3 regions of the Janthinobacterium sp. HH106 genome follow, and region 1 is predicted to be linked to each of the others. Evidence: predicted binding sites of a transcription regulator. Region 1 holds the regulator's gene; each other region holds the start of a gene.

Evidence for each region. The regulator sigma-54, encoded in region 1, starts transcription at its own class of promoters, with help from an activator protein. The targets are predictions, from matches to a motif close to TGGCANGNAANCTGCTTT.
Region 2: a site for sigma-54 is predicted at 1,733-1,750, ahead of JAB8_RS10545 (EDSAP-1 family PEP-CTERM protein). Genes of this name have one in related genera too.
Region 3: a site for sigma-54 is predicted at 1,895-1,912, ahead of JAB8_RS02580 (circularly permuted type 2 ATP-grasp protein). Genes of this name have one in related genera too.

Annotation. Positions count from the first base shown of each region.
Region 1 is NZ_LRIC01000073.1:81,723-84,998, reverse strand. It holds gene JAB8_RS27105 (enoyl-CoA hydratase/isomerase family protein) at 1-590, opposite strand, end outside; gene raiA (ribosome-associated translation inhibitor RaiA) at 722-1,081, opposite strand; gene JAB8_RS27095 (RNA polymerase factor sigma-54) at 1,151-2,629, opposite strand; gene lptB (LPS export ABC transporter ATP-binding protein) at 2,634-3,276, opposite strand, start outside.
Region 2 is NZ_LRIC01000019.1:149,985-153,260, reverse strand. It holds gene JAB8_RS10565 (hypothetical protein) at 1-454, shown strand, start outside; gene JAB8_RS10560 (dodecin) at 589-795, shown strand; gene JAB8_RS10555 (hypothetical protein) at 811-1,122, opposite strand; gene JAB8_RS10550 (hypothetical protein) at 1,273-1,647, shown strand; gene JAB8_RS10545 (EDSAP-1 family PEP-CTERM protein) at 1,847-2,833, shown strand; gene JAB8_RS10540 (LytR C-terminal domain-containing protein) at 2,904-3,276, opposite strand, start outside.
Region 3 is NZ_LRIC01000002.1:459,388-462,663, reverse strand. It holds gene JAB8_RS02590 (hypothetical protein) at 1-566, shown strand, start outside; gene JAB8_RS02585 (HAMP domain-containing sensor histidine kinase) at 650-1,777, shown strand; gene JAB8_RS02580 (circularly permuted type 2 ATP-grasp protein) at 1,948-3,276, shown strand, end outside.

The sequences.
Region 1 (3,276 bases):
CCCATCTGCGCCTCGGGCAGGTAGACATCGGCCAGGCCCGTGTAGAGGGCGTCGGCCGCGTTGATCGTCAAACCCGTCAAGCCCAGGTACAGGCCCAGCTGACCCGCCAGACGGGACAAAAAGTAACTGCCGCCCACATCGGGGAACAGGCCGATATTGACTTCCGGCATGGCCATGCGCGTGCGGCCCGTGACGATGCGCAGGCGGTTGCCGGGCCCCGCTTGCGCCACGCCCATGCCGCCGCCCATCACCACCCCATCCATGACGGCGATATACGGTTTCGGATAAAAATGGATCAAATGATTTAAAGCATATTCTTCCGTAAAGAAATCTTCCAGCAAGGCGCTGCCGCCCTGCGGCGTGGCCAGGCCCGCATCGTAAAAGAAACGGATGTCGCCACCCGCGCACAGGGCTTTTTCGCTGCTGGAGCGGATCACCACGGCGTCCACCTGCGGATCGTCGCGCCATGCCAGCAAGGCCGCGCTCAGGGCGCGCACCATCTCCAGCGACAGGGAATTCAAGGCTTTCGGACGGTCGAGCACGATGTGGCCCGTGCGGTGGCGGATGGAAATCTGGACGAGGTCGCTCATGGCAGGCAGGAAAGAAGTGAAAGTGCAAACATTCTAGCGCCTGCGCGGCGAACATTGCGTTTCGCTGGACGCAAAAAAGGGCGCAATGTGCGCCCTTAGTTGATCACAGCCGGTTGAAAGTCGCGGGCCGCTTAGGCGGGGGCGAATTCTTCTTCCGAACTGTCTGGCAGATGCTTGATCGCCTCTTTACCGTGCCCTTGCACTTTGGTTTTGTATTTCATCACTTGCCTATCGAGCTTGTCGATCAGGGTATCGATCGCGGCATACAGGTCGTGTGCCAGGCTTTCCACATAGACAGTTTTGCCACTCAGACGCAGGTTGACTTCGGCCTTTTGGCGTTTTTCTTTCTCTTTGAGGTTGTCGACGGTCAGAATCACGGCGATATCGATAACTTGATCGAAATGACGTTTCACGCGCTCCAGCTTCGTTTGTACGTATTCACGGATGGCTGGTGTCACTTCGATATGATGTCCGCTGATGGTGAGATTCATACACACTCCTAAAGATGATCGGGTTCGTGCGGTCCATCGTATCCGGCCCGCAGAGGAACCGAAAAAAACTTACAAACACTTACGCAGGCTCACTGGCGGAATTTTTAACGCTTCCCGGTATTTGGCAACAGTACGTCGCGCAATCACCATGCCTTGTTCCCCCAGCATGTCCGCAATCTTACTGTCGGATAAAGGATTTTTAGGGTCTTCTGCTCCTGTCAGTTGCACGATCAATGCCCGTATCGCCGTCGATGACGCTTCGCCCCCCGCTTCGGTGGCGACGTGGCTACCAAAGAAATATTTCAACTCGAACATGCCGTGCGGGGTCAGCATGTACTTTTGAGTTGTTACCCGCGAGATAGTACTCTCGTGTAAACCCAGTGTATCAGCTATTTCACGGAGCACAAGGGGGCGCATGGCAACAGCCCCATGCGAGAAAAAGTTCTTTTGTCTTTCTACTATCGCCTGCGCCACGCGCAGAATCGTGTCGAAGCGCTGGCGCATATTCTTGATCAGCCACTTGGCTTCCTGCAACTGTGCACCCATGGCACCCTCGCCCTTGCCCTGCTTGAGCAAGTTGGCGTACATGGCATTGACGCGCAGGCGCGGCATGACGTCGTTGTTCAGGGTCACTTGCCAGCCATTGCGCGCGCGCTTGACGACGACGTCGGGCACCACGTAATCGGACACGTCCGCAGCGAACACGGCGCCCGGATGCGGGTTGCACTGGCGAATTACCGTCTGCGCTTCACGCAAGTCTTCATCGTCGCAATCGAGGGCTTTTTTCAGCTTGTTGAAATCGCGCTGGGCAAACCAGGCCAGGTGCTTTTCCACGATGACGAGGGCCATGCGCCGCGTCACCATGGCGATGTGCGGCAAGCGCTTGATTTGCAGCGCCAGGCATTCGGACGCATTGCGCGCGCCCACGCCCGGTGGATCGAAACTTTGCAGCAGCGACAAGGCCGTGCGCATCTCGTCGGCATCGATTTCCAGCTCTTCCGGCAGGCGCGCCAGGATGTCGTCGAGCGACTCTTCCAGGTAGCCATTGTCGTCGAGCGCGTCGATGATCAGCTCGACCAGCGCGCGGTCGCGCAATTCGAGCACCGTCACGCGCATCTGCTCCATCAGGTGTTCGCGCAGGGTGCAGTGATGGGCCTCCAGTTGCGGGCGGGAATCTTCGTCGTCGGGCGCCTTGCCCCGGCTCGCCTCGCTCCAGTCGCTGTCGCCGCCATCCGCGGCGGCCGGGCCCTCGCCCGCCTCGCCGTCAAAGGTTTCCGCTTCGGCCGGCGCCGCGGGCGCCTCCTGGCCTGGCGGCTGGGGCGGCGCTTCGGCCGGCGCGGCCGTGGAGCTCAAGGCCCCGTCGGACAGCAGGCGCAGCGAACGGTCGAGCGGATCGTCGAGGCGCTCGAGCAAGGGATTGTCCGTCAGCAGTTGCTCGAGTTCCTGGTGCAATTCCAGAGTAGACAATTGCAACAGGCGTATCGATTGCTGCAACTGCGGCGTCAGTGCCAGGTGCTGCGAAGTGCGCAGCTGCAATGATTGTTTCATTGGCTTACATGCGGAAGTGTTCGCCCAGATAGACCCGGCGTACCGACTCGTTCGCGATGATGTCGTCGGGGCGTCCCGACGCCAGTACCGAGCCCTGGTTGATGATGTAGGCACGGTCGCAAATACCCAGCGTCTCGCGCACATTATGATCGGTGATCAGCACGCCGATATTGCGCTCCTTCAAGAAGCGCACGATGCGCTGGATCTCGATCACGGCGATCGGGTCGACGCCGGCGAACGGTTCGTCGAGCAGCACGAAACGGGGATCGGTGGCCAGGGCGCGGGCGATTTCCACGCGGCGGCGCTCGCCGCCCGACAGGGACAGCGCCTGGTTCTCGCGCAACTTTTCAATCTGCAAGTCGGCCAGCAGTTTATCCAGGCGTTCCTCGATCTCGGCCTTCTTCAAAGGACGGCCTTCGACGGTCTGGATTTCCAGCACGGCGCGGATATTGTCTTCCACCGTCAGCTTGCGGAACACGGACGCCTCCTGCGGCAGATACGACAGGCCCATCTGTGCGCGGCGGTGGATCGGCAGGCTGGAAATGTCCACGCCGCTGATGTCGATGCTGCCGCCATCCGACGGCACCAGGCCGACGATCATGTAGAACGAGGTGGTCTTGCCTGCGCCGTTCGGGCCCAGCAGCCCC
Region 2 (3,276 bases), on a different contig from region 1:
CCGGGGCGGCATGGGGCCATGGATTGTCATGCTGGAAGCTTTGCGCTACAGCTATGGCACCAGCCACGGTGTGACCCAGACCTACGGCGGGCTCGACCCAAACAGCTTCGTCATCCTGGGCGCATTCGGTTATCCCTACCCGGTGGCGGCCAAGGGCGATATCTATATCGCCAACCTCAGCTACGACATCCCTGGCACGCTGGGACCGCTTGGCGGATTCAAGCTGTATAACGACTACAGCATCCTGCGCAAACGTGTCGGCAACTACAAAAGTTCGGTGCAGAATGTTAGCGGATTGAGCTTTTCTTCCGGGAAATGGGTGTTCTATGCCGACTTCATGCTGGGCAAGCACCATCCGTATCTGTCGCCGGACACAGGGGGGTTGGCGTCGACCTCCGTCCAGCATGACGGCTACACGCGCAGGATCAATTTACAGGCTGGATACTATTTCTGAGCGGGCAATCTTGCTGACATGGCCGATGGCATGCTGCACCGCGCAATGACTATCAGCACGTTTAGGCGCAAGATGAGCACGTGCCTGCGCAATGCAGGCTCCCGATGTCTGGCTTGCCTACCTGGGGAAATATCATGTCCGCACACACTTACAAGCTGATCGAACTGGTCGGCACGTCGACCGAGAGCAGCGATCAGGCGATACGCGATGCCATTGCCAAGGCGGCGCTGACGGTCAAGCACATGGACTGGTATGAAGTGACGGAATCGCGCGGGCATATCGTCGATGGCAAGGTGGCGCACTTCCAGGTCACGCTGAAGGTCGGCTTCCGGCTCGAATAGCGTACTGCGGCGCATTCACCGCCGCCCGGCTACTGCCCGGCTCTCCAGCCACTCCCGGCCGCCGGCCTCCAGCGCGGCCTCGATAACCTTTTCCGGCAAGCTGTAGACGGTCGCCCAGCTGGCGCGGCCGTCCTGCGTATTCGCGGGGAAGCTGTGCGTTTCAATCGGCCAGTGGTATTTGCGTTTCAGCGCTTTCACGATGGCGGCCAGCGAGACGCGGCCTTGCAGCGGTTCGGCGCCGGACTGGTCGCGGTTCGACAGCAGCACGGCCAGGACCTGGCCGCGGCCCGTGCGTGCGCCGGGGAAAGTGGGGGTTTTGTTTGCCATGGCCTATTTTACCGGGCAAGCCATGATGTGCCGCACCTTTGATCTGGCGCAAGCGCCGCAACGGCGTTGCGGCCACGATGAGCATTTCGCCAGGCGTGCCGGCGCCCCTCCGGCAGCCTGGGCTAGCGACAAGGGGCACAGGAGAACATCATGCACAGCCTGAACATCCACGCCATGCAATGGCAGCCCGTCGCCGATATTTCCGCCGTCGATCCGCTGCTGCCCGACGACCTGGCGTGTTTTCGCGAACTGCGCGACGTGCTGCAGCGCTATGGCGCGCTCGACCGCTTCGGCATTTCCCTGATCCACCGCCATTTCGACATCGCCGACGACGAAGAGCTGATGGAGTACACGGATGCGGCCGCCCGCACGTTGACGGTGAAGCCTGTCAAGAAAAGCGACATCGACTGGCAGCACACGACGATTACCAACTGGAAATTGACGGAAGGCGAGGAAGTGGCGCGCATCGGCTGCGGCTGCGCGCGCAATTCGGGTGGCCACCTGGGTTATCACCGGGGCACCTGAAAGCGGCGTCGGCCTTTCTTACACTTTGCTTCCACCGGCTCAGTCTGCTTTACGCAAGCACTTGATTCCATGTGCTTTTTTTGTGTGGCATACAAGCTGCTTATCACTGTCTACGAGATGAATTCAGACAAGTCATTCTGGACATTCTGGATTCTTTCTCCCCCGGATTTCCCGAGACTGACTACGATAAGAGGCTGCGATGAACGTCGATCACACACGAAACAAGACCCTGGGTTGGCTGGGCGCACTGGCGGCGGCAAGTCTGCTGGCCAGTGGTCAGGCGCAGGCAGGTGCGTACGGCCTGGCCGTCAACGAGTTGAACAATTTCCGTATCACCACCAGCGCTGGCGCGCTGTCGCTGGCTGGCGCCAACCGCAATGCCAGCGACAGCGCCTTTTTCCAGGGCGGCGTGGCCGTCAATCCGCGCGCCGTCAATACGGGTCCGGCTGCCAACGCCGACGTGCTGCAAGTGTGCTCCGGCACCGGCTGCAGCGCCTCGCCGCAAAACCACTACGCGCCCACCGCTGCACTGGAGTTCGCGCGCGGCGATGCGCATTCCTTCGGCAATATGCTCACTGCCGCCGGCTCCACCGTCAGCGCCGTGTCAGAAGCGCAGCGCAACACGGTGGGGGCGGCGTCCTCCACGGCCGGCGACACGCTGACCGGCTCCGTCAACCTGACCCTGTCGAGCGCCGGCTTCATCACCTTCAGCTTCATGGGCCGACGCGACCTGCGCACCAGCGTGACGACCATGGGCGACAAGTCGAACGTGTCGATCATGGATATCTTCAATATCTCGTGCAATGCCGCCAGTCCCGTCGGCTGCCTGTCGCATGCGAATGCCGACGGCGTGATCTTCCAGTTCGCGCCTGATGGCGATGCCAGCAATGGCAGCGACATCAATGGCAACCATACGGTCGGCAGCCTGGACCCGTTCAGCCTGAACATGACGGCCGGCACCAACGACCCGGCCACCGGGCGCGCCTTCACGAATGGCTTCGCGATGTTTTCCCTGACCTCGAATTTCGCCCTGCCCGCCGGCAGCTACACCTTGAATTTTTCCAAGTCCACGCGCACCGACATCGTCGTCATCGATCCCTTGCAAGTGCCGGAGCCAGGCACCCTGTTCCTGCTGGGGACGGGATTGGCCGCCCTCGCCTTTACGCGCCGCCGCCAGGCTAAATAAGCACTGGCACGCTCAAAAGCACGCGGCGCCCGCAAAAGGCGCCGCGTTTTTTTATGCCAGCCGATGCGTGTTAACCGAGCCGTGCCAGCGCCTGGCGCGCCAGCTGCAATTGCTGCAGATAATAGCGGTGCAGCATGGCGGGGTCGCTCAAGTCGCGCCCCAGTACCAGGCGCAGCTCGCTGGCGGGACAGTCGGCGGCCTGGGTCTGCACCTGGGTCTGCACCTGCGTTCCCAGCTGGCGGGCCAGCTGGCGCGCCGCCTGTTCCTGCGCGGGCCGGTATTCGACGCGCGTGCGCGCCACCTGGAAGCTGGCTTCATTGGCCAGGCGCACCACCTGCACGGGCGCACCGGCCAGACTGCGCGCCAGCGCGGCGGCCAGGCCCGGCACGCCGTTGCCGTTGACAATTTCCAGGCGCGGACGCGGCGTGCCAGTCACAGGCGCA
Region 3 (3,276 bases), on a different contig from region 1:
GCGCCGTGGGCCGGCTGGCCGCGCCCATGGCCCGCTATTTCGTCATCCACGACACCAGCTACCCGAATTTTCTCAACGAAACCATTCCCGATCACATCAACGACACCAGCTGGGATTTCAACGATTTCAGCTTGCGCAATCCGGCGCTCGGCGGCGGTCCGAAGGGCCATGTCTACGTGAACCGCCTCGGCGATTCCCTGGCCGTGCGCGACTTCGGCACGCCCGGCTACGCCAGCAAGCTGGAAAAGGACAAGCCGTCGCTGACGGGCCTGTTCCTGCACGTGGAACTGGTGCAGCCGCGCAACTCCGTGCCCGGCGGCGGCAAGGGCAACGATGGCCTGGCGCCCGATCCCGGCTTTACGCCGGCCCAATACGACCGCCTGGCCCTGCTGTATATCGCCGCCAGCGTGCGCAAGGGCACGTGGCTGATTCCCGCCTTCCACGCCGTGCTCGATACGGGCTTTGCGAACGGTCATGACGACCCGCAAAACTTTTCGCTGGAGCAATGGGATGCGGCCCTCAGCCATTTGAGCGCCGTCATGACGGGCGCCCACGCGTCAAATTGAACGCCACCTGCGCGCCGATTTGGAGGATACTTTAGCTCCCGCCTTGCATCGCGCGGATGCCGGGATGTCGATGGGGAGCCGCGATGACCTATGCCTCTGACCAGAAAATGCACGCGCTGGACATGCCCGCCCGCACGCGGCGCATCTTCAGCATGCGCGATGCCGTGCTGACGCAGTGGGAGCACGAGGTGCGCGCCAAGGTACGCGGCGCCGATGCCTTGCTCACGCCCATCCTCATCAACACCTTGCCCGCCTTCTTCGACAACCTGGCCGAAGCGCTCACGCCAGGCTACCCGCGCGACGACGCCACCAGCAACACCAACGCGCCTGCCGTGCATGGCAACGAACGGGCGCGCATGACCAGCTATGGCCCGGAACAGGTAATTCAGGAATACCAGATTTTCCGCGACTGCTTCGCCGCCGCCGCGCTGGAGGCGGGCGTGCCGCTGCGGCGAAAGGACTGGAAGGTGATCAATGCCTCGATCGATACGGGCATCCGCGAAGCCATCCTGGAATTTACCGCCATGCACGAAAGTTTTCAGCGCCGCATCGCCGCCGGGCTGTCGCACGACATGCGCAATCCCCTGTCCGTCATGCTCAACAGTGCACAGCTGCTGCAGCGGCGCGCGCAACAGCCGGACGTGGCGGCGCTGGCGCTGAAAATTATCGAGCACGGCAAGCGCCTCGACGACATGATCCAGGAATTGCTCGATACGCTCAGCTACCACCGGGGACAAAAGCTGCCCCTCGTCCTGCGGCGCCTCGACGTACTGCCGCTGGCACGGCAGGTTGCCGACAGCGTCAATATCGGCCATCCGGGCAAATGCGTGGTCAGCGGCACCTCCGTGACGGGCTGGTGGTGCGAAAATTCGCTGCGCCGTGCCCTGGAAAACCTCGTCGTCAATGCCGTCAAGTATGGCAACGACGGTCCCATCCATATTCATATCGACAGTTTGCGCGAACGCATGATCTTGAGCGTGCACAACACGGGCAGCAATATCGCGCAAGACCAGACGCAGCGCATCTTCGAATACCTGCGCCGCGAGCACGAAGGCAACGCGCCCGGCTGGGGCATCGGCCTGCCCTTCGTGCAAAACGTGGCGGAAAGCCACGGCGGCAGCGCGCTGGTCGACAGTGCGCCGGAAACGGGCACCACGTTTACCATCGACCTGCCGATCGATTGCCGGCCCTTCGTCACGCCAGGCACCTGATCGCAGCTACGCCCCATCTGCCGGCAAAATCGCTGCCGTAGCGCACCAAAGCGGTGCGGATGACGGTTTTACGCCACAAAAGTGGTCATTTTTTACATACTTTCGGGCGTGCGCCATTGGCACGCTTCCTGCTGAGCTATAGTCAGACACGGCTCAAGGGAAATCACAACATGGCAAATTTTTTCAATGAAATGACTGCAGATGACGTGGGGACGGACAGCAAGGTACGCGAACACTATCGTGAATTCAGCAGCTGGCTGGCACAGCAATCGCCCGAGACCATCGCCCGCAAGCGGGCTGAAGCCGACCTGACGTTCCGCCGCGTCGGCATCACGTTTGCCGTCTACGGCGACGATGCCGGTACGGAACGCCTGATTCCGTTCGACACCATCCCCCGCATCATCCCCGCCGCCGAATGGGCGCAGATGCAGACGGGCCTGGTCCAGCGCGTGCAAGCCTTGAACATGTTCATCCATGATATCTATCATGATCAAAACATCATCAAGGCGGGCATCATTCCCGCCGAGCAAATCTACAAGAATGCCCAGTACCGCCCGGAAATGCAGGGCATTGCCGTCGCTTCCGACATCTATGCGCACATCGCCGGCGTCGACATCGTGCGCGCGGGCCAGGGCGAATTCTATGTACTGGAAGACAATCTGCGGGTGCCGTCCGGCGTATCCTACATGCTGGAAGACCGCAAGATGATGATGCGGCTGTTCCCGGAACTGTTCGCCCGCAACCGCATCGCGCCCGTCGACCATTACCCGGATATGCTGCTAGACAACTTGCGTTCCGTCGCGCCCATGGGCGTCGATGACCCGACGGTCGTCGTCATGACGCCCGGCATGTACAACTCCGCCTACTTCGAGCACGCTTTCCTGGCCCAGCAGATGGGCGTGGAACTGGTCGAAGGCAAGGATTTGTTTGTCAACGACAATTCCGTCTACATGCGCACCACGCGCGGGCCCAAGCGCGTCGACGTCATTTATCGCCGCGTCGACGACGATTTCCTCGACCCGCTGGCCTTCCGCTCCGATTCCTCGCTGGGCGTGCCGGGCCTGCTGTCCGTCTACCGCGCCGGGCGTGTGACGTTGGCGAACGCCATCGGCACGGGCGTGGCCGACGACAAGTCGATCTACCCTTTCGTGCCCGACATGATCAAGTTCTACCTGTCGCAGGAACCGATCCTCAACAACGTGCCGACGTACCAGTGTCGCAAGGCGGCCGACCTGTCCTACGTGCTGGCGAATTTGCCGAAACTGGTGGTCAAGGAAGTGCATGGCGCGGGCGGCTACGGCATGCTGGTGGGGCCCGCGTCGAGCCTGGCGCAGATCGAGGATTTCCGCCAGCGCCTGCTGGCCAATCCGGACGGCTACATCGCCCAGCCGACCTTGGCCCTGTCCGCCTGCCCCACGTATGTCGAGGCCGGCATCGCGCCGCGCCACATCGATTTGCGTCCGTTCGTGCTGTCCGGCAAGACGATTTCCATGGTACCG